Regions from separate parts of the Streptomyces sp. NBC_01445 genome, predicted to be linked through region 2. Evidence: riboswitches for the same ligand, from Rfam matches in the RefSeq annotation. Region 2 holds a riboswitch; each other region holds the start of a gene.
What was found. Region 2 has a riboswitch for cyclic di-AMP ahead of OG574_RS27560 (transglycosylase family protein). Riboswitches for the same ligand answer to the same signal wherever they lie in the genome.

Region 1 (6,973 bases), 2.6 Mb from region 2:
GTTCGGTGCCGAGGCCGTCTCCGGGAGCTGCGGCAGGTCGATGACGTTGAGCCGCAGCAGGCGCCCCGTGGACGTGATCGCCCCGATCTCGCCGCGTGCCGTCGCCGGCACCGCGGAGACGATCACGTCGTGCTTGGTGCGCCTGGCGTCCTCGTCGTCCCCGAACGGTTCGGCGTTCGCCGTGCGCGCGAGGAGGCCCGTGGACGACAGGAGTACGCGGCACGGGTCGTCGGCGACCTGGAGGGGCACAGCGGCGACCGCCGTGCCCGCCGACTCCAGGAGGACGGTGCGGCGCTCGGTGCCGAACTTCTTTGCCACCGCCGCCAGTTCGGCCGAGACGAGCTTGCGAAGCTCGGCGTCGGAGTCGAGGATCCCGGTCAGCTCGTCGATCTCGCCGTTGAGCCGGTCGCGCTCCGTCTCCAGCTCGATGCGGTCGAACCTGGTGAGGCGGCGCAGCGGCGTGTCCAGGATGTACTGCGTCTGGATCTCGCTCAGCGAGAAGCGCTCCATCAGGCGCTCCTTCGCCTGTGCGGAGTTGTCGCTGGAGCGGATGAGGCGGATGACCTCGTCGATGTCCACCAGCGCGACGAGGAGGCCTTCGACCAGGTGCAGCCGGTCCCGCTTCTTCGTACGGCGGAACTCGCTGCGGCGGCGCACGACCTCGAAGCGGTGGTCGAGATAGACCTCCAGGAGCTCCTTGAGGCCGAGGGTCAGGGGCTGGCCGTCGACCAGCGCCACATTGTTGATACCGAAGGACTCCTCCATCGGCGTCAGCTTGTAGAGCTGCTCGAGGACGGCCTCCGGCACGAAGCCGTTCTTGATCTCGATGACCAGCCGCAGGCCGTGCTGGCGGTCGGTGAGGTCCTTGACGTCCGCGATGCCCTGGAGCTTCTTCGAGCCGACCAGGTCCTTGATCTTCGCGATGACCTTCTCGGGGCCCACCGCGAAGGGCAGTTCGGTGACGACGAGGCCCTTGCGGCGCGCCGTCACGTCCTCCACGGAGACCGTGGCGCGGATCTTGAAGGTGCCGCGGCCCGACTCGTAGGCGTCCTTGATGCCGGACAGGCCGACGATCCGGCCGCCCGTCGGCAGGTCGGGGCCCGGGACGAACTTCATGAGCGTCTCGAGGTCGGCGCCCGGGTGCCTGATCAGGTGGCGCGCGGCGGCGATGACCTCGCCGAGATTGTGCGGCGGCATGTTCGTCGCCATACCGACGGCGATGCCGGACGCGCCGTTGACCAGGAGGTTCGGGTAGGCGGCCGGCAGGACGGCGGGCTCCCGCTCCTGGCCGTCGTAGTTCGGCCCGAAGTCGACCGTGTTCTCGTCGATCGACTCCGTCATCAGCGACGTCGCCGGGGCCATCCGGCATTCGGTGTACCGCATGGCGGCCGGCGGGTCGTCGTTCCCCAGGGAGCCGAAGTTCCCGTGGCCGTCGACCAGGGGGAGGCGCATCGAGAACGGCTGGGCGAGCCGCACCAGGGCGTCGTAGATCGACGCGTCTCCGTGCGGGTGCAACTTACCCATGACCTCGCCGACGACGCGGGCGCACTTCACGTAGCCGCGGTCGGGGCGCAGGCCCATCTCGTTCATCTGGTAAACGATGCGCCGGTGCACGGGCTTCATGCCGTCACGGGCGTCCGGCAGGGCCCGGGAGTAGATCACCGAGTACGCGTACTCGAGGAAGGAGCCCTGCATTTCGTCGACAACGTCAATGTCGAGGATCCGCTCCTCGAAGTCGTCGGGAGGCGGGGTCTTCGTGCTGCGGCGGGCCATCGCTGCTGCGGCTCCTTCACAGATGCTGCCGGGGCATGTACGAGAATCTGACGCGCACCATTGTGGACCGCCCCACTGACAACGCCGACCGCGACCCGTCCGTAGGGCGTTCGGTGCTCGCTCTCGGCGTACCCAGTGCGGGAACTTCGCCAGGCGTCAGAACGCTTGCATACAGTGGCAGAACTGGCAGCACATCTGCAGTTTCCGCGATAGTTCAGCGATCGAAGGGACGTACATGCCCATGGGTCACACGGCCACCGCCGAGGCCGGCTCCGGCGGCCTGACAGCGACCGAGCACCGCCTCGCCAACGGCCTGCGCGTGGTGCTCTCCGAGGACCACCTGACCCCGGTCGCAGCCGTCTGCCTCTGGTACGACGTCGGCTCGCGCCACGAGGTCAAGGGCCGCACGGGCCTGGCTCATCTCTTCGAGCACCTGATGTTCCAGGGCTCGAAGCAGGTCCACGGGAACGGGCACTTCGAGCTGGTGCAGGGCGCCGGCGGCTCGCTGAACGGGACGACGAGTTTCGAGCGCACCAACTACTTCGAGACCATGCCGACCCACCAGCTGGAGCTCGCGCTCTGGCTGGAGGCCGACCGGATGGGCTCCCTCCTCGCCGCGCTCGACGAGGAGTCGATGGAGAACCAGCGCGACGTCGTCAAGAACGAGCGCCGTCAGCGCTACGACAACGTTCCGTACGGGACCGCGTTCGAGAAGTTGACCGCCCTCGTCTACCCGGAGGGCCACCCGTACCACCACACGCCCATCGGCTCCATGGCCGACCTGGACGCGGCCACCCTGGAGGACGCGCGGAACTTCTTCCGTACGTACTACGCGCCGAACAACGTCGTGCTTTCGGTCGTCGGAGACATCGACCCCGAGCAGACGCTGGTCTGGGTCGAGAAGTACTTCGGCTCCATCCCGCGCCACGACGGCAAGCAGCCCCCGCGCGACGGCGCCCTGCCCGACCTGATCGGTGAGGGCGTGCGCGAGGTCATCGAGGAGGAGGTCCCGGCCCGCGCGCTGATGGCCGCCTACCGGCTGCCGCAGGACGGTACGCGCGCGTGCGACGCGGCCGACCTGGCCCTGACGGTCCTCGGCGGCGGCGAGTCGTCCCGGATCTACAACCGTCTCGTACGGCGCGACCAGACCGCCGTCGCCGCCGGGTTCGGTCTCCTGCGGCTCGCGGGCGCGCCCTCCGTGGGCTGGCTGGACGTGAAGACGTCCGCCGACGTCGAGGTCCCGGTCATCGAGGAGGCCGTCGACGAGGAGCTCGCGCGGTTCGCAGCCGACGGGCCCACCCCGGAGGAAATGGAGCGCGCCCAGGCCCAGTTGGAGCGCGAGTGGCTCGACCGGCTCGGCACGGTCTCGGGCCGCGCCGACGAACTGTGCAGGTTCGCCGTCCTGTTCGGCGACCCGCAGCTCGCCCTGACCGCCGTCCAGCGCGTCCTCGACGTCACCGCCGAGGAGGTCCAGGAGGTGGCCAAGGCCCACCTGCGTCCCGACAACCGCGCGGTGCTCGTCTACGAGCCCACGGCCCCCGAAGAGGCCGACGCGACCGCCGAAGCGTCCAGCACGGACGAGGCCGCGGACGAGACCGTCGGCGAGACCGCAGACGCCATCGAGACCGCAGACAAGGAGGCCGGCAAGTGACCGAGCTCGCGACCATGGACTTCCACCCGCAGCCCCAGGCCGGCACGGCCAGGCCGTGGGCCTTCCCCGCGCCCGAGCGCGGCACCCTCGACAACGGCCTGACGGTGCTGCGCTGCCACCGCCCGGGCCAGCAGGTCGTCGCGGTCGAGATCAACCTCGAAGCGCCCCTGGAGGCCGAGCCCGCCGGGCTCGACGGCGTCGCCACCATCATGGCGAGGGCCTTCTCCGAAGGCACCGACAAGCTCGCCGCCGAGGAGTTCGCCGCCGAGCTGGAGCGCTGCGGCGCGACGTTCGACGCGCACGCCGACCACCCCGGCGTACGGGTCTCCCTGGAGGTGCCCGTCTCCCGCCTGCCGAAGGCGCTCGGCCTGCTCGCCGACGCCCTCAGGGCGCCCGCGTTCGCGGACAGCGAGATCGAACGCCTCGTGCGCAACCGCCTCGACGAGATCCCGCACGAGACGGCGAACCCGGGCCGCCGCGCCGCCAAGGAGCTCTCGAAGCAGCTCTTCCCGGCCACCGCGCGCATGTCCCGCCCGCGCCAGGGCACCGAGGAGACCGTCGCGGCCGTCGACGCGGAGGCCGTACGTGCCTTCTACGACCGGCACGTGCGCCCCGCCACGGCCACCGCGGTCGTCGTGGGCGACCTCGCGGGCCTCGACCTCGACGCGTTGCTCGCGGACACACTGGGCGCCTGGACGGGGAACACGGCCGAGCCGCGCCCCGTACCGCCCGTGACGGCCGACGACACCGGCCGTGTCGTCATCGTCGACCGGCCGGGCGCGGTGCAGACGCAGATCCTGATCGGCCGCGTCGGCGCCGACAAGCACGACCGGGTGTGGCCGGCGCAGGTGCTCGGCACGTACTGCCTGGGCGGCACCCTCACCTCCCGCCTGGACCGTGTCCTGCGCGAGGAGAAGGGATACACCTACGGCGTGCGGGCGTTCGGCCAGGTGCTGCGCTCGGCGCCGGACGGGACGGGCGTCGCGATGCTCGCCATCAGCGGCTCCGTGGACACGCCGAACACGGGTCCGGCGCTCGACGACCTCTGGAAGGTGCTGCGCACGCTCGCGGCGGAGGGCCTCACCGACGCCGAACGGGACGTGGCTGTACAGAATTTGGTGGGCGTCGCCCCGCTCAAGTTCGAGACCGCCGCGGCCGTCGCGGGGACGCTCGCCGACCAGGTCGAGCAGCACCTGCCGGACGACTTCCAGGCGGAGGTGTACCGGCGGCTCGCCGCGACGGGCACCGTGGAGGCCACCGCGGCCGTCGTGAGCGCCTTCCCGATGGACCGTCTGGTGACGGTGCTCGTCGGTGACGCCGCGCAGATCGAGGAGCCCGTCAGGGCGCTCGGCATCGGAGAGGTGACCGTCGTCACGGGCTGACCGTGACCGGTGTGCAACGAGGGGCCCCGGTGGGTGAGATGACCACCGGGGCCCCTGTTTGTCTGAATTGAACCAGTGGTTGCCTGTCTGCCCTGTGGCATGCGCTACAAAAGCCCGGTTCCGTTTGTTGATTGAAAGTTGCCCCGCTTAGCGTCGGTCCGGCTGTCCGCCAGAAGCACGCCGCGCCCGTGGCACCGGACAGTCATCGCCGAGTCCCCCAAGGCGCGAGCCGGGGGAGCCGGGGACCCACCGTCCCTGGGGTGAATCGGACGCCCTTCCCTGAAGGGGGTCCGTAGGAGACCTTCCTGCTCCGAACCCGTCAGCTAACCCGGTAGGCGAGAAGGAAGGAAAGGATCAGCCACCCCATGGCGTTCACCCGTGCGACCGGGAAGCACCGTCGCCCGAGCCGTCTCACGCGCACCACCGCGCAGGTCGCCGGCGTCGCCGCGCTCACCACGACCGGTGTCATCGGAGGCCTCGCCGCCCCCGCCTTCGCCGCCGACGACGCGGCTGTGGAGCAGACCGGCCTGACCAAGGCCATCGCCATCGGTGACTCCCTCGCGGAGCAGATCGACGCGCAGGCCGCCGCCCAGCAGCAGGCCGCCGACGAGGCCGCCGCGAAGAAGAAGGCCGAGGCCGAAGCCGAGAAGAAGGCCGAGGAGGACCGGCGCAAGGCAGCCGCCAAGGCCAAGGCCGAGCGCGAGGCCAAGGAGCGCGCCGCCCGTGCGGCCGAGCGCAAGCGCCTGAACGCCTTCGTCATTCCGGTCACCGGCTCGTACGTGTCCACCGCGTACAAAGCGAGCAGCGGCCTGTGGTCCTCCGGCAGCCACACCGGCATCGACTTCCACGCCGCCAGCGGCACCTCGGTCCACGCGGTGGGCGCGGGCACGGTCGTGGAGGCCGGCTGGGGCGGCGCCTACGGCAACAACATCGTCATCAAGATGAACGACGGTACGTACACGCAGTACGGCCACCTGTCGTCCATCGGTGTCTCCGTCGGCCGGACGGTCACCCCGGGGCAGCAGATAGGCCTCTCCGGAGCGACCGGCAACGTCACGGGCCCGCACCTCCACTTCGAGGCGCGCACGAGCCCCGAGTACGGCTCGGACATCGACCCCGTCGCGTACCTGCGCTCCCACGGCGTGAACGTCTGACCTTCGCCGCGCACCTCGCGAAGACGCACCGAATGCCCCGGCTCACCGAGCCGGGGCATTCGTCGTTCCCGGACCCGCTTGTTCCCGGCCCGCTTCTTCCTGACGCCGGTGTCCAAAAAATATCCATGGATTACGGCCTGCCGTCGGAAATTCGCGCCCGCTGGAATAGAGTCGCTGGACAGGCGAGCTGAACAGACGTCAATCGCGCTGTACGGGCGACTATCGACCGCGTTTCGCGGGGATTAAGGCGGAGGTCGGGGCATGCGCATTCCGGCGCACTCGGTATGCACGGCGATCCGCGACGACATCGTCTCCGGTGTCTACGAGCGCGGCGGCAGACTCACCGAGGAGGTGCTCGCCCGCCGCTACGGCGTCTCGCGCGTCCCCGTGCGCGAGGCATTGCGCACGCTGGAGGCCGAGGGCTTCGTCGTCACCCGCAGGCACGCGGGTGCGTGCGTCGCCGAACCCTCCGCGCAGGAGGCGGCGGATCAGCTGGAGATCCGCATGCTCCTCGAACCGCTCGCAGCGGCCCGCGCCGCGCAGCGCCGCACCGAGGCGCACCTGAAGGTCCTGCGGGGCCTGGTAAGGCTCGGCCAAGAGCGCTCCAGGCGAGGTCAGAGCGAGGATCTGCGCTCGCTGGGCAGTTGGTTCCACGAGACGCTGGCGCAGGCGTCCGGCAGCCCGGGGCTGATCACGATGCTCACCCAGCTCCGCCACAAGATCGCGTGGATGTACACCGTCGAGCAGCCCGCGCGGCCCGCCGACTCCTGGGCCGAGCACGGGGCGATCGTCGACGCCGTGGCGCGCGGTGACGTGGAGCGCGCGCGGGCGCTCACGGCGCAGCACACGGAGCGCGCCGCGGCCGCTCACCGCATGCGCGCCCCCCGTGCGGGTGGCCGTGTGAGGACTTCGCAACATCCCGTCAACACAGTGGGGCTTCAGCATTAACAGAGGCGCCGTATACAAAGAGGGCGGCTCATTTCCAGGGGCTCTGTTTCCGCTGCCCCGGAATT
Region 2 (6,973 bases):
ATCGGCAGCCCCGCCTACATGGCGCCCGAACAGGCCATGGGCGGCGCGGTGGGCCCCTACACGGACCTGTACGCACTCGGGGTGCTGCTGCACGAACTCCTCAGCGGAGACGTCCCGTTCGCGGGCTCCACCGCCCTCGGCGTCCTGCACCGCCACCTCTACGAGCCACCCCTGCCCGTGCGCCGGCTGCGCCCTGAGGTCCCCGAACCCCTGGAGGCCCTCGTCCTGCGCCTGCTCGCCAAGGACCCGCAGCACCGGCCGGCCTCCGCCCAGGAGACGTACGAGGCACTGCTCCCGCTGCTGCCCGCGCGCGGCGTGCCGAGCGGCGGTCCGCTCGACCCGACCCGCCCCTTTCTGCGCCCGCACGCCCCCTGGCCCGACCGCGCCCGCACCCCCGCCCCGCAGCCCGCCGCGCCCACCCCCCACACCGACAAGCCGGACGTCGCGGGCGCCGTCGACGAGGTCAAGCGCCTCCTCGGCGAGGGCCGCATCACCCAGGCCGTCGACATCCTCGGCGCGATCCTGCCCGCCGCCGCGGCCCAGCACGGCGAGCACTCACCGGTCGTCCGCACGCTGCGCAAGCAGTACGCCGCCACGCTCATGGACGACGGCCAGTACCGCCGCGCCCTGCCCGAGCTGCGCCGCCTCGCCGACGAGCGCGCCACCGAGGCGGGCCAGGCCGACCCGCAGTCCCTCCAGTTCCGCTACGAGGCCGCGCAGTGCCTGGAACAGCTCGGCGAACCGGCCGCCGCACTCGCCGAATACCGGGCGCTGCTCCCGTACTACGAGAACCAGTACGCGACGACGGACGTCACGCTGCCCCTCGAAGTCCGGCGCCGCATCGGCCACTTGCTCCTCGCCCTCGGCGACCGGGCCGCCGCTCACGACACCCTCGTGCGCCTCCTGCACGACGCGGAGCGCCTGCACGGGCCGGGACACCCGTTCCCGGCCGAAATCCGCCGCACCCTGCAGTGGCTGGGGCAGGTCCGGGGCTGAGCCGGGGCGGGCCGGGCGCGGGGAGTGCCTCAACTCCTGGCGAATCGTTGGGTCGAATAGGTGGCCGAGAGCACGGCCACTGCCTAACATCGATCACCGCCGGACTTTGTGCACCGACGCACAAACTCGTCGCAGGGAGGCCCACCTTGCACCGCCGCAAGAGCAGCAACAGCCGCCGCACCGCGCTCGTCCTCTCCACCGCCGCCGTAGCCGCGGTCCCTCTCCTCACCGCCTGCGGCAGCGACGCGCACCCCGGCGCCGCGGCCGTCGTGGGCAGCGACCGCATCACCGTCTCCCAGCTGGAGAACCGGGTGAACGAGGTGCGCGACGCCCAGCAGGCCGCCACCAAGGGCGACCAGCAGTACGAGCAGGCCATCGCCAAGTCCGGCGGCCTCACCCGGAACACGCTGCACTCCATGGTCTTCGACCGCGTCCTGCACCGCGCGGCCGCCGACGCGGGCGTCACGGTGACCCGCAGGCAGATCCAGGAGCGGAAAGCCGCGATGGCGCAGCAGGCCGGCGGCGTCCGGCAGCTTGAGCTCGCCCTGCTCGAGCAGTACAGCATCGCGCCCGAGCGCGTCGCGGACAGTGCCCGCACCGACCTCGAGGTGATGGGCCTTGCCCAGAAGGTCGGCGCGAACATGCAGTCCCAGTCCGAGACCGACCAGGCCCCCTTCTGGAAGGCGCTCGACCAGGCATCCAAGGAGCTGAACGTCGACCTGAACCCGCGCTACGGCACCTGGGACATCGCCAAGAGCCATGGCCGCGCCGACGCGAAGACGCCCTGGGTGCGCGAGGTCACGTCCCCGAAGACCGAGCAGCAGACGGCGTAGGGCCTCTCGCCCGGTGCGCGGCAGGCGGCCTGGGTTACGTTCGAGGCGTGAACGCCGAGAACGCACCCGCCGCCGCCCCGACCGGCCGCATCGTCCTGCTCACCACCAGCCACCGCGTCGCGCCCGGCCTGCTGTCGTGGTCGGCCTGGCAGCTCCTGCACGCCGCCGACGAGGTGCTGTGCGCCGACGCCGCGCACCCGCAGCTGCCGTATCTGCGGGAGGCGGGCATCGAGGTGCGGGAGGCCGCGCCGACCGCCAGTGAGCTCGTCGACGCCTGTGCCGGGGGCCGCACCGTCGTGGTCGTCGCCACCGCCGAGGGCGACCGGCGCCTGACCGACGGCCTCGCCGCGCTCGCCGGGTCGGGCCGCGTAGCGATGCCCGACCTGGAACTGCTCCCGGCCTCCTACGATCTGCCGGGCGCCCGCCTCCTCGACCTGGTCCAGGTCATGGACCGCATCCGCCGCGAGTGCCCGTGGTCCTCGCAGCAGACCCACAAGGGCCTCGCGAAGTACGCGATCGAGGAGGCGTACGAACTCGTCGAGGCGATCGAGGACGGCGACCGGGACGAACTGCGCGAGGAGCTCGGGGACGTACTCCTCCAGGTCGTCTTCCACGCCCGGATCGCCGAGGAGGCCTCCGGCGAGGAAGGGGACGAGGCCTTCTCCGTGGACGACGTCGCCGGCGGCATCGTCGAGAAGCTCATCCACCGCCACCCGCACGTCTTCGGCGACGACACGGCGCTCACGCCCGAGGACGTGAAGGAGCACTGGCTGCGCACGAAGGCCGTGGAGAAGCAGCGCGAGTCCGTCACGGACGGGGTGCCGGTCGGCCAGCCCGGCCTCGCACTCGCGGCGAAGCTGGGGTCCCGCGTCCGCACGGCCGGCCTCGACGTGCCGACGCCGGGCGGCGACGGCGTCGGCTACGAACTGCTCGCCCTCGCCCTGCGAGCTGAGTCCGACGGAGTCGACCCGGAAGCAGCGCTGCGGGCGGCGGCCCGGGCGTACCGGGACGCGATCCGCGCGGCGGAGGGGCTGGCCTAGGGCCGGTCGTCACCTTCCCGCCTGCCCGGCGGCGTCCGGCACGCACTCCCCGAGCTCTCGGCCCCGCTCGGGCAGGGGAGACCCCGGTCGAAGGGCTGTCCGGCGCCTGGCGATCGCACGCATCAGATGCCGCCAGGTCCGCCCGCAGGGCGGACGACGGGAATCTGGCGACAGGCCCCGGAACCGGTCGGCGGTGGGGTCCGGCCAACGGGCCGCCCCGCGCCGGATACCGTCGACGCGTGACCGAAAAGCCCGCGCAGCGCACCGCTCCCGAACTCTTCACCTGGGAGTTCGCCACCGATCCGTACCCGGCCTACGCCTGGCTGCGCGAGCACTCGCCCGTTCATCGCACCACGCTCCCCAGTGGCGTCGAGGCCTGGCTGGTCACGCGGTACGCGGACGCGAAGCAGGCGCTGGCCGACCAGCGCCTGTCCAAGAACCCGGCGCACCACGACGAGCCCGCCCACGCCAAGGGCAAGACCGGCATTCCGGGCGAGCGCAAGGCCGAGCTGATGACGCATCTGCTCAATATCGACCCGCCGGACCACACCCGCCTGCGCCGCCTCGTCTCGAAGGCGTTCACCCCGCGCCGGGTGGCCGAATTCGCGCCCCGGGTACAGGAGTTGACCGACCGGCTCATCGACGAGTTCGCCGCCAAGGGCGAGGCGGACCTCATCCACGACTTCGCCTTCCCGCTCCCCATCTACGCGATCTGCGACCTGCTCGGCGTCCCGCGCGAGGACCAGGACGACCTGCGGGACTGGGCGGGCATGATGATCCGCCACGGGGGCGGCCCGCGCGGCGGGGTCGCCCGCTCCGTGAAGAAGATCCGGAACTATCTCGTCGAGCTCATCCACCGCAAGCGCGACGAGCCCGGCGACGACCTGATCTCCGGCCTCATCCGCGCCTCCGACCACGGCGAGCATCTGACGGAGAACGAGGCCGCCGCGATGGCCTTCATCCTCCTGTTCGCCGGTTTTGAAACCACCATCAACCTCATCGGCAACGGCACATACGCCCTGCTCACCCACCCCGAGCAGCGCGAGCGCCTGCAACTCTCCCTGGAAAGGGGCGAATCGGGCCTCCTCGAGACCGGCATCGAGGAACTCCTGCGCTACGACGGCCCGGTGGAGCTCGCCACCTGGCGCTTCGCGACCGAGCCGCTGACCGTCGGCGGACAGGACATCTCCGCCGGCGACCCCGTCCTCGTCGTGCTCGCCGCCGCAGACCGCGACCCGGCGCGCTTCGAGGAGCCCGACACTCTCGACCTGTCCCGGCGTGACAATCAGCACCTCGGATACGGGCACGGCATCCACTACTGCCTCGGCGCACCCCTCGCGCGCCTGGAGGGACAGACCGCCCTCGCGACGCTTCTGACGCGCCTTCCGGACCTGCGACTCGCGGGAGAACCTGCCGATTTGCGCTGGCGCGGCGGGCTCATCATGCGGGGATTGCGCACACTTCCGGTCGAGTTCACGCCGCATCAGGAGGGCTCGGACAAAGCCCCGTAACTGACGGGCCGTCAAGACTGTGACTTTCACGTGATCTCTGCTGCATCGACTTGTGACAAGCGTTCGACTCCCGCTACGTTCACCAGTCATCGCGGCACCACCCGCCGCAGCATTCCCCGAGCCACCGAAAGGCGCCTCCATGCTCACCGGGAACGGTCGTCACCGTCGCCCCCGCCAGGCTCCCGCGCTCATCGTCGCCGCGGGAGTGGCCGGCTCCGCCATCGCGATCCCTCTGCTCGGCGCGACCAGCGCGAGCGCCGCGTCGACGGCCACATGGGACAAGCTCGCCGAGTGTGAGAGCGGCGGCTCCTGGAGCGCCGATCCGGGCAACGGCTATTACGGCGGGCTCCAGTTCTCCCAGGAGACCTGGGAGAACTACGGCGGCCTCGACTTCGCGCCGCGCGCCGACCAGGCCAGCCGCTCGCAGCAGATCGCCGTCGCCGAGAAGGTCCTCGCCGACCAGGGCCCGCGGGCATGGCCGGTCTGCTCGGTCACCTCGGGGCTCACGGCGGACGCCGCCGCCGCCGATGTCGACCCCGGGGCGGCCCTGCCGACCCCGTCGGCGTCGGCCGGTGACTCCGGGAGCGACGACGCGGCGGACGGCGCCGCGAAGGGGGACGCGAGCGACGAGCCGTCGGACTCCGCTTCCTCGGGTGCGAAGGACACCTCCCGAGAGAAGAATCACGACAAGACGGGTGATACCGCAGGTAACACCTCGGATGACTCCAAGGGTGACAAGTCCGGCCGGGACGGCTCGACTTCGACCCCCGCGACGCCCTCGCCGGAGACCTCCGCCGGCTCGGACGCGGCCACCCCGCCCGCCTCCGGCCGGCACCGCGGCGACGCCGCCGCGGACGACACCGCGGACTCCTTGCGCGCCGACGACGGCTCGGGCCGCCATGCCTCACGCGGCGACGAAAGCGGGCGTAAGCAGGCGAATCAGGACGAAGGTGCCTACACCGTGCGCGCCGGCGACAACCTCTGGGACATCGCCGACACCCATGACGTGGACGGCGGATGGGCCGCTCTGTATGCCGAGAACAAGAAGACGGTGGGTGCCGACCCGGACCTCATCCTTCCTGGTCAGAGTCTGGATCTTGGGCTCGAATCGGGCGAAAAGTAGCGGCAGTTCGGGCTGAATGTCCGCTTTGGCGAGAGTGAGAGATGGGTCTCAAAGGCCCTGATCGTCTTTGAAATTCCGGCGATCCACTGCTTACGGTCATCACCGCTCGCCACAGCGGGCCCCGTCGGATGTCACGCCGAATCCTGCCAATGTCCGTACGGGAACAGTCGTCGCGTAAGCGCCGTAGGCAGGAGCGGGGGACCCAAGGTAAGTGCCGGCCCCGGCCGTTGAGAGACGGCCGGACGACCGGCTTGGGGTTAAGTCGCACGCAGGACGTGCGACCGGGCACTCATCCGGCCCGAACCCGACAGCTCACCTCGTAGGCGTCGGTGAGGGGATCTCTCGATGCTGTTTTCCAGCAAGGGCAAGCACCGCCGCCCGTCCAAGGCCGTTCGCGTCGCCACGCTCGCCGGTGTCGCCGGTGCCGCTGTCGCCGTCCCGCTGATGGGTGCCACCGGTGCCTCCGCCGCCACCGCCTCCGAGTGGGACGCGGTCGCGCAGTGCGAGGCCGGCGGCAACTGGTCGATCAACACGGGCAACGGCTACTACGGCGGCCTCCAGTTCTCCTCGTCCACGTGGGCCGCGTACGGCGGCACCGCGTACGCCTCCACCGCCGACAAGGCCTCCAAGGCGCAGCAGATAGCCGTCGCCGAGAAGGTCCTGGCCAGCCAGGGCAAGGGTGCCTGGCCGAGCTGCGGCGTGGGCCTGTCCGCCGCCTCGACCGGCTCCGCCCCGGCCGCCGCCCCGCAGCCGGAGCGCAAGGCCGAGCAGCCGACCACCCGCAGCCAGGAGCGCAAGGCGCCTGCCGCGAAGCAGAAGTCGAAGAAGACCGTCGAGACCCCGGCCGGCAAGAAGGTCAAGAAGGGTGACGGCGAGTACAAGGTGAAGGCCGGCGACACGCTCAGCACCATCGCCGAGGCGCACCACACCAAGGGCGGCTGGGCGAAGCTCTTCAAGCTGAACAAGGACATCGTCGAGGACGCCGACCTGATCTACCCGGGCCAGCAGCTCCACCTCAAGTAAGTAGGAGAGGAGCAGCGGCCCCAGGCCGCTCGGGTACCGGCTTTCGGCGGACGGCCGGTACCACGCCAGGTTCCCCCAAGGACTCCCCGCCCCGGGTGCGCATTCCCCCGTCGCGCCCGGGGCGGGGCTTTGGTGTGTGAGGGGTCCTGGGCTTTCGTCCGTTGTCGGCCGGGACTTTTTGTTCCGTTCGGAAACAATTCGCTCTCGGTTTTGTCCACGGGCCGGTCGGTCGGCTGGCCGATGCCTGGAGCCGGATAGGCTCAGGTGTTGCCGGACCATGCGGCCCGGCGTAGTTGCGTCACATCCCAGAAGGAGATGCTCGTGCCGTCCATCGACGTCGTCGTAGCCCGGGAAATCCTGGACTCCCGAGGCAACCCCACGGTCGAGGTCGAGGTCGGCCTCGACGACGGCAGCACCGGTCGTGCCGCTGTCCCGTCCGGTGCGTCC
Region 3 (6,973 bases), 2.3 Mb from region 2:
TTTTTTACAGAAGCAGCGACAGAGTTCCGCGCTCACGGAGGCATGTGCCATGAACCGACCTTCCGCCCGCTACGTCCTGCCCGAGTTCACCGAGCGCACCTCGGCCGGACAGGGACCGCTCGATCCGTACTCCAAGCTTTTGGAGGAGCGGATCGTCTTCCTGGGGACACCGATCGACGACACCTCCGCGAACGATGTGATGGCGCAGTTCATCCACCTCGAGTACGCCGCGCCGGACCGGGACATCTCGCTGTACATCAACTCCCCCGGCGGCTCGTTCAGCGCCATGACGGCGATCTACGACACGATCAAGTTCGTCAGCTGCGAGGTCGAGACCGTGTGCCTCGGGCAGGCCGCCTCCGCCGCCGCCGTACTCCTGGCCGCCGGGACGCCGGGGAAGCGGGCCATGCTGCCCGGCGCGCGCGTGGTGATCCAACAGCCGGGGCTGACCGAGCCCGCGCAGGGCCAGCCGACCGACCTGGAGATCCAGGCCCGTGAACTGGTGCGCATGCGCGCCCAGCTGGAGGAACTGCTCGCGCGGCACACCGGGCAGAGCCGAGAGCGCATCGCCGCCGACATCGAGCGGGACAAGATCCTTCAGGCCCAGGACGCCGTGGAGTACGGGCTCGTGGACCGGGTCATCGAGAACCGCAAGCCGTCCGGCTCGGGCCACGGCGCCAGGTGACCCGGCGATGCTGCCGCCCGAGCTGCCCCCGCTGCCCGCGCTGACGCGCGCCGAGTGCGAACTCCTCGACCGCTATCTGGAAGTGGTCGACCTGCTCGGAAGGATCAACCCGGCCAGGAGCGACCACACGTATGGCGGACTCCGGGCCGCGCAAGCACTCGTCGGCGGGGCGACGGCGCTCAGGGACGCCCTGACGCTCATGCATCAGCGGGGCGAGGCCGAGCTCCACGCGACGACGCTGGCTCGGGCTTTGCGGCTCCTGGACGGAGAAAGGAGGACACAACGGGTCACAGTGCCGCCGGAGTCGGTCAATTGACGGTCCGTTCAAGACCGAAGCGATCGATCCGAACCGTCCGGGCCGGGGTCGAAACGGACCAGAAGAGGTACCCACATACGGCGTAGCCGGTACTCGCACATGCGAACCGGAAAAGTTGCGCGGAACGCCTACGCGAAGTCGGGAATTCCGCCTTCCGCTGCTGGTGCGGGGCTCGTTGGGACCCCCGCACCGGGGTGGAGAAGTGTGCTGTCCACCCGATTGGATCACTCGTGAGGACACTCACACAACGCCGATTCCGCTCTGCGTTCGCGGTGTTTGTGCGTGAAGATCCCTTCCGACGACAAGCCCCCGCCGCCGCGGCGGGGCGGTCCGTGCGGACGCCGAGTCCTGCCGCCGTACGGATGCCAGGTCGACAGAAGTGGATCGGCAGGAGTGGAGGACCCAGGCACGACGGGCCGCCGGAGCTGTTTTCCGGGCCGGCCCTTGGGGTGAAGCCGCACTTCGCGGCCGGGCAACTTCGCCAGCCCGAATCCGACAGGTCATCCTTCACAGGCGGCTGACGAAGGGTTGCGCATGACTGCGCTCAATCGTGTCCCGTCGCTGCTGACCCGGGCCGGCACCGCCTCGGCCCTCACGCTCGCCGTAGCGGGCGGCAGCCTGCTGGTCCCAGGAGCCACGCCCGAAGCGGAGGCCTCGCCACCTGCGACGAAGGCTCTCCAGATCGCGGCATCAAGGAAGGGAAGCCCCTACCAGTGGGGCGCCTCAGGACCGCACAGGTTCGACTGCTCGGGCCTGACGGTCTACTCGTTCAAGCGAGTGGGCAAGAAGCTGCCCCGTACCGCCGCCCAGCAGTACAACAAGACCCGCCATGTCTCCGCGTCCCATCGCAAACGCGGTGACCTGGTCTTCTTCCATTCGGGCCGCGGCGTCTACCACGTCGGCATCTACGCCGGGAAGGGAAGGATCTGGCACTCGCCGAAGACCGGTGACGTGGTGCGGCTCCAGCGGATCTGGACGAAGAGCGTCTGGTACGGGCGCGTGCGGTAGCGCCACCTGACGGGCTCCTGGGGCCCTGGCGGCCCGTCAGGCGTTACCGGGTGCACGCGCCCTCCCCGGCCGTCTCGGAACCGCGCGATGGGGTACTCGTGGTCGTATGGACGAGGACCGACCGGCCGGCGACGAGGATGCCCCACGCAACTCAGGTCCCAGGAGCGTGGGGCGGGACCGGCACGAGACGCCGCTGGAGCGCGCGGACCGGAACTTCGGCGAGCTGCTCCAGGAGCTGAGAGTCACCCAGACGGGCGTGCAGATCCTCTTCGCGTTCCTGCTGACGCTGGCGTTCACTCCAAGGTTCCCGGCACTGGACGGCGTGCAGCGCGCGACGTACATCGCGACGCTGCTGCTCGCGGTGCTCGCCGCCGCGCTGTTCACGGCGCCCGCGGCGCTGCACCGCGCGCTCTTCGGGCGGGGTGCCAAACCGCAGATCGTGCAGATGTCCTCGCGGCTCGCCGCGGTCGGCCTGGGCGTTCTGATGCTCGCCCTGGCCGGGTCCGTGCTGCTCGTCGTGGACGTCACCGCGGGGCGGGCGGCGGGCATCGCGGCCGGGGCGGGCACGTTCGCGGTCTGTGCGGGCCTGTGGGGCGTGCTGCCGCGTCTGGTGCGGCGCTCACTCACGCGGGCGCAGGAGAAGACGGGCACCCCGTCCCCGTAGCCGCGCCACCGCAGCCGGCCTTCACACCGACTGGACGGGGACCGTCCACGGCAGGGCGATCCACACGGTCTTGCCGCCCTCGGGGGTGGGCCTGACCGACAGGCTTCCGCCGCACTCGGAGGTCAGACAGCGGATGATCACCATGCCGCGCCCGTTGTCCTGCTGGACGGCGGCCGGGAGCCGCTTCGGGTAGCACGGGTGGCTGTCCGTGACGCCGATGCGCAGGTGTTCGTCGCGCTCCAGCTGCACGTCGACGGTGAAGACCGGCGACTGCCCGCGGGTGTGCATCACGGCGTTCGTGGCGAGTTCGGAGACGATGAGCCGGACCGTGTCGGCTGTTTCCGCGTCCCGCGGCATGCCCCATTCGGCGAGTACGTCACCGACATATGTGCGGGCCGACGAGACCGAGGCAGGATCGCTCGGCAGAGTGACGGATGCTTCCTGGTGATCTGCCATGGCGACGTCGTCCCTTTTTTCGCCGGGGCCTGAATCCGACACATGGCGGATGACTCGAGGCGACCCCCGGACTGGTGCTTCGCGCCAGACTGCCACTCCCGCTCCTCCAGTGGAGCCGATCCCCCGAGATATGCATATATCTGTCGCTCGAAGCGGTGAACTCTGCGTTGGTGGACCGCATTTGGGCGTACGCCGCCGGCTTCCTCTACCGTCGGCTCGGAACACGATCCGCCGGGCCGGAAGGAGCCGGGCCGCAGGTCCGAGGAGACAGAATGAAACACGGTCCGGCGGTGCGCCGCCGCAGGCTCGGCGCGGAGCTGCGCGCGCTGCGCGCCCGCGCGGGGTTCACCAGTGGCGAGACGGCCCGGCTCGTCGGCTGGCACCAGTCGAAAGTGAGCCGTATCGAGACCGGCCGCAGCGGCGTGAAAGCGTCGGACGTACGCCTCCTGCTCGACGCGTTCGAGGTCACGGACCCCGGCATACGGGACCTACTGGTCGCGCTGGCCGGGTCGGGGGACGACGGCGGCCAGCACTGGTGGCACGCCTACCGGGGCCTTCTGCCGCCCGCCTACCGGGACTTCATCAGCCTGGAGTCGCAGGCGTGCCGGGTCAGGACGGTCGAGACGTCCGTCGTGCCGGGCCTTCTCCAGACGCCCGACTACGCGCGTGCGGTAACCAGGGCCGCGCTCGACGGGCTGCCGGACGGGCAGGTCGACGCCCTGGTCGAGGTGCGGATCGCCCGACAGGACGTGCTGCGTTCGGCGTCGCCGCTGCGGCTCAGCGCGGTACTCGACGAGGCGGTGCTGCGGCGGCCGGTGGGCGGTCCCCGGGTGATGGCGGAGCAGCTGCGTCATCTCGCCGCCGTGGCGAAGCTTCCCCATGTGCGGCTACAGGTATTGCCGTTCACCGCGGGGGAGCATGTCGGACTAACCGGCCCTTTCGTTGTGTTCTCATTTCCGAACACTTCTGATCTGGACGTAGTAGTTCTCGACCATTTGACGAGTAGCCTCTACCTCGAGCGGAAAGAAGACCTCAAGGCGTACACGGACGCCTTCGACGCCCTTCGGATCCACGCCCTTTCGCCCGGGGACTCACTGGATTTCATCACCGGGATCGCCGGAGCGCACCCCCCACCGGACAGTGAACGCACGTAAGGAGGCACCATGTCAGCTCTGCCTCGGTACGTACCATCCGCCGCGGTTCCCAGCACCTCTCTGCACGACGCGTCATGGCGGCGAAGCAGCCGAAGCACCGGAATGAACAACTGCGTCGAGACGGCTCCGCTGCACCACGGCCCTTCGGCCGGACTCCTCGCGGTGCGCGATTCCAAGCGCACGGCCGGACCCGCCCTGCTGTTCTCGCCCTCCGCCTGGGAGGGGTTCCTCAGCTCCTTGCGGTGAACGCCGAGTCGGGAGCGTTGCGGCTGATCACCCGTACGGCCTCGGCGATTTGATCGTCGGTCAGGTCGGCGCGGGCGGTCAGCCGCAGCCGTGAAATGCCGTCCGGCACGGACGGCGGCCGGAAGCAGCCGACGGCGAGGCCGGCTTCGCGGCAGTCGGCCGCCCAGCGCACGGCCTCTTCGGGGGACGGCGCGCGCACGGAGACGACGGCGGCGTCCGGTCGAACGGCCTGGAGCCCCTCGGCAGTGAGGAGTTCGTGCAGCGAGGAGGCCACGGCGCGCGCCCGGTCGGCGCGCTCGGGCTCGCGGCGCAGCAGGCGCAGGGCCGCGAGTGCGGCGCCGGCCGCCGCGGGCGCGAGGCCCGTGTCGAAGATGAACGTCCGTGCGGTGTTGACTAGATGGTCGATCACCCGGGCGGGACCGAGGACGGCGCCGCCCTGGCTGCCGAACGACTTGGAGAGGGTGACGGTGACGACGGTGTCGTCGGCGCCCGAGAGCCCCGCCGCCTGCGGCGCGCCCCTGCCGCCGTCACCGAGCACGCCGAGTCCGTGTGCGTCGTCGACGATCAGGCCGGCCCCGAACTCCCTTGCCACTCCTGCCAGTTCAGCCAGTGGAGCGGCGTCGCCGTCCACCGAGAAGACGGAGTCGGAGACGACGACCGCCTGCCCCTGATGCGTGTCGAGGGCCTTACGGACGGCGCCCGGGTCGGCGTGCGGGACGACCTGCGTGGCGCCGCGGGCGAGCCGACAGCCGTCGATGAGGGAGGCGTGATTGCTCGCGTCCGAGACGATCAGGGAGCCGTGCGGGGCGAGCGCGGTCACGGCGGCGAGGTTGGCCGCGTAGCCGGACGACAGGACGAGTGCCGCCTCGAAGCCGCAGAACGCGGCCAGTTCGCGCTCGAGTTCGGTGTGCAGTTCCGTGGTGCCCGTGACGAGCCGGGAGCCGGTGGCGCCGCCACCCCAGCGCAGCGCCGCGTCCGCCGCTCCCCCGGTGATCTCGGGGTGGCGGGTGAGGCCGAGGTAGTCGTTGCTCGCGAGATCGAGGAGCGGGTTCTCAGCGGGGCGGGGACGCAGCGTGCGGACCAGTCCGGCGCCGCGGCGCACGCGCTCCTGCTCGTCGATCCAGCCGAACGGCGATCCCGCCATGTGAGTCCCTCCGACGGCCGTGTCGCGGCCGGTTCTCGAGCGGGGTGTGCTGTCCCGTGCCCGCTGCGTCTTTGTAGGCAGTGCACAGACACTAGCGGGACATCCAGCCACCCAGGATGTGGCAATACCCACACGCCGAACCGGCAGAGTTGTCCGAAGCCTCCTTGGCCTGAGCAGGGGACGTAGGTCAGGATCGGGCCATGGACCTGCTGAACACGCTGGTGGACAAGGGGCTGCGGCGCGAGCTGCCGAGCCGCGAAGAAGCGCTCGCCGTTCTGGCGACTTCCGACGACGAACTGCTCGATGTGGTGGCCGCGGCCGGCAAGGTGCGGCGCCAGTGGTTCGGCCGGCGGGTGAAACTCAACTATCTGGTCAACCTCAAGTCGGGCCTGTGCCCCGAGGACTGCTCGTACTGCTCGCAGCGGCTCGGGTCCAAGGCGGAGATCCTCAAGTACACGTGGCTGAAGCCCGACGAGGCGTCGAAGGCCGCGGCCGCCGGTGTCGCGGGCGGCGCGAAGCGGGTCTGTCTGGTGGCGTCCGGGCGCGGCCCGACGGACCGGGACGTCGACCGCGTGTCGGAGACCATCGGCGCGATCAAGGAGCAGAACGAGGGCGTCGAGGTGTGCGCCTGCCTCGGTCTGCTGTCCGAGGGCCAGGCCGAGCGGCTGCGCGGCGCGGGGGCCGACGCGTACAACCACAACCTCAACACCTCCGAGGGCACGTACGGCGACATCACGACGACGCACACCTATGCGGACCGCGTCGACACGGTGCAGAAGGCCCACGCGGCCGGTCTGTCCGCCTGCTCCGGTCTCATCGCGGGCATGGGCGAGAGCGACGAGGACCTGGTCGACGTCGTCTACTCCCTGCGCGAACTCGACCCGGACTCGGTGCCGGTCAACTTCCTCATCCCCTTCGAGGGCACGCCCCTCGCCAAGGAGTGGAACCTGACGCCGCAGCGCTGCCTGCGGATCCTCGCGATGGTCCGCTTCGTCTGCCCCGACGTCGAGGTGCGGATCGCGGGCGGGCGCGAGGTGCACCTGCGCTCGATGCAGCCGCTGGCGCTCCACCTCGCCAACTCCATCTTCCTCGGCGACTACTTGACGAGTGAGGGCCAGGCGGGCAAGGCGGACCTGGACATGATCACGGACGCCGGGTTCGAGGTCGAGGGCACCGATCAGGTGACGCTGCCCGAGCACCGGGGCGGGCCGTGCGGTTCCGAGGCTGCGGCGGCCTGCGGTTCCGGCGCGGGTTCGGCCTGCGGTTCCGGCGGGGGCTGCGGCTCCCATGAGGAAGGGGG

Region 1: it holds a riboswitch for cyclic di-AMP, as region 2 does, so the genes downstream of both, OG574_RS15645 (M23 family metallopeptidase) here and OG574_RS27560 (transglycosylase family protein) in region 2, are expected to answer to the same signal.
Region 3: it holds a riboswitch for cyclic di-AMP, as region 2 does, so the genes downstream of both, OG574_RS37980 (C40 family peptidase) here and OG574_RS27560 (transglycosylase family protein) in region 2, are expected to answer to the same signal.

The regions. Positions count from the first base shown of each region.
Region 1 covers NZ_CP109485.1:3,432,630-3,439,602, reverse strand. Annotated here, with positions in the region: gene OG574_RS15660 (DNA gyrase/topoisomerase IV subunit A) at 1-1,773, opposite strand, end outside; gene OG574_RS15655 (M16 family metallopeptidase) at 2,015-3,424, shown strand; gene OG574_RS15650 (M16 family metallopeptidase) at 3,421-4,806, shown strand; cyclic di-AMP (ydaO/yuaA leader) riboswitch at 5,003-5,158, shown strand; gene OG574_RS15645 (M23 family metallopeptidase) at 5,172-5,960, shown strand; gene OG574_RS15640 (GntR family transcriptional regulator) at 6,222-6,908, shown strand.
Region 2 covers NZ_CP109485.1:6,028,165-6,035,137, forward strand. Annotated here, with positions in the region: gene OG574_RS27535 (serine/threonine-protein kinase) at 1-996, shown strand, start outside; gene OG574_RS27540 (SurA N-terminal domain-containing protein) at 1,143-1,829, shown strand; gene OG574_RS27545 (nucleoside triphosphate pyrophosphohydrolase) at 1,877-2,869, shown strand; gene OG574_RS27550 (cytochrome P450 family protein) at 3,109-4,380, shown strand; gene OG574_RS27555 (transglycosylase family protein) at 4,520-5,503, shown strand; cyclic di-AMP (ydaO/yuaA leader) riboswitch at 5,673-5,844, shown strand; gene OG574_RS27560 (transglycosylase family protein) at 5,849-6,526, shown strand; gene eno (phosphopyruvate hydratase) at 6,842-6,973, shown strand, end outside.
Region 3 covers NZ_CP109485.1:8,326,705-8,333,677, reverse strand. Annotated here, with positions in the region: gene OG574_RS37990 (ATP-dependent Clp protease proteolytic subunit) at 50-685, shown strand; gene OG574_RS37985 (hypothetical protein) at 693-1,001, shown strand; cyclic di-AMP (ydaO/yuaA leader) riboswitch at 1,355-1,532, shown strand; gene OG574_RS37980 (C40 family peptidase) at 1,536-2,009, shown strand; gene OG574_RS37975 (DUF6328 family protein) at 2,116-2,673, shown strand; gene OG574_RS37970 (ATP-binding protein) at 2,695-3,129, opposite strand; gene OG574_RS37965 (helix-turn-helix domain-containing protein) at 3,402-4,283, shown strand; gene OG574_RS37960 (DUF397 domain-containing protein) at 4,293-4,529, shown strand; gene OG574_RS37955 (8-amino-7-oxononanoate synthase) at 4,513-5,673, opposite strand; gene bioB (biotin synthase BioB) at 5,874-6,973, shown strand, end outside.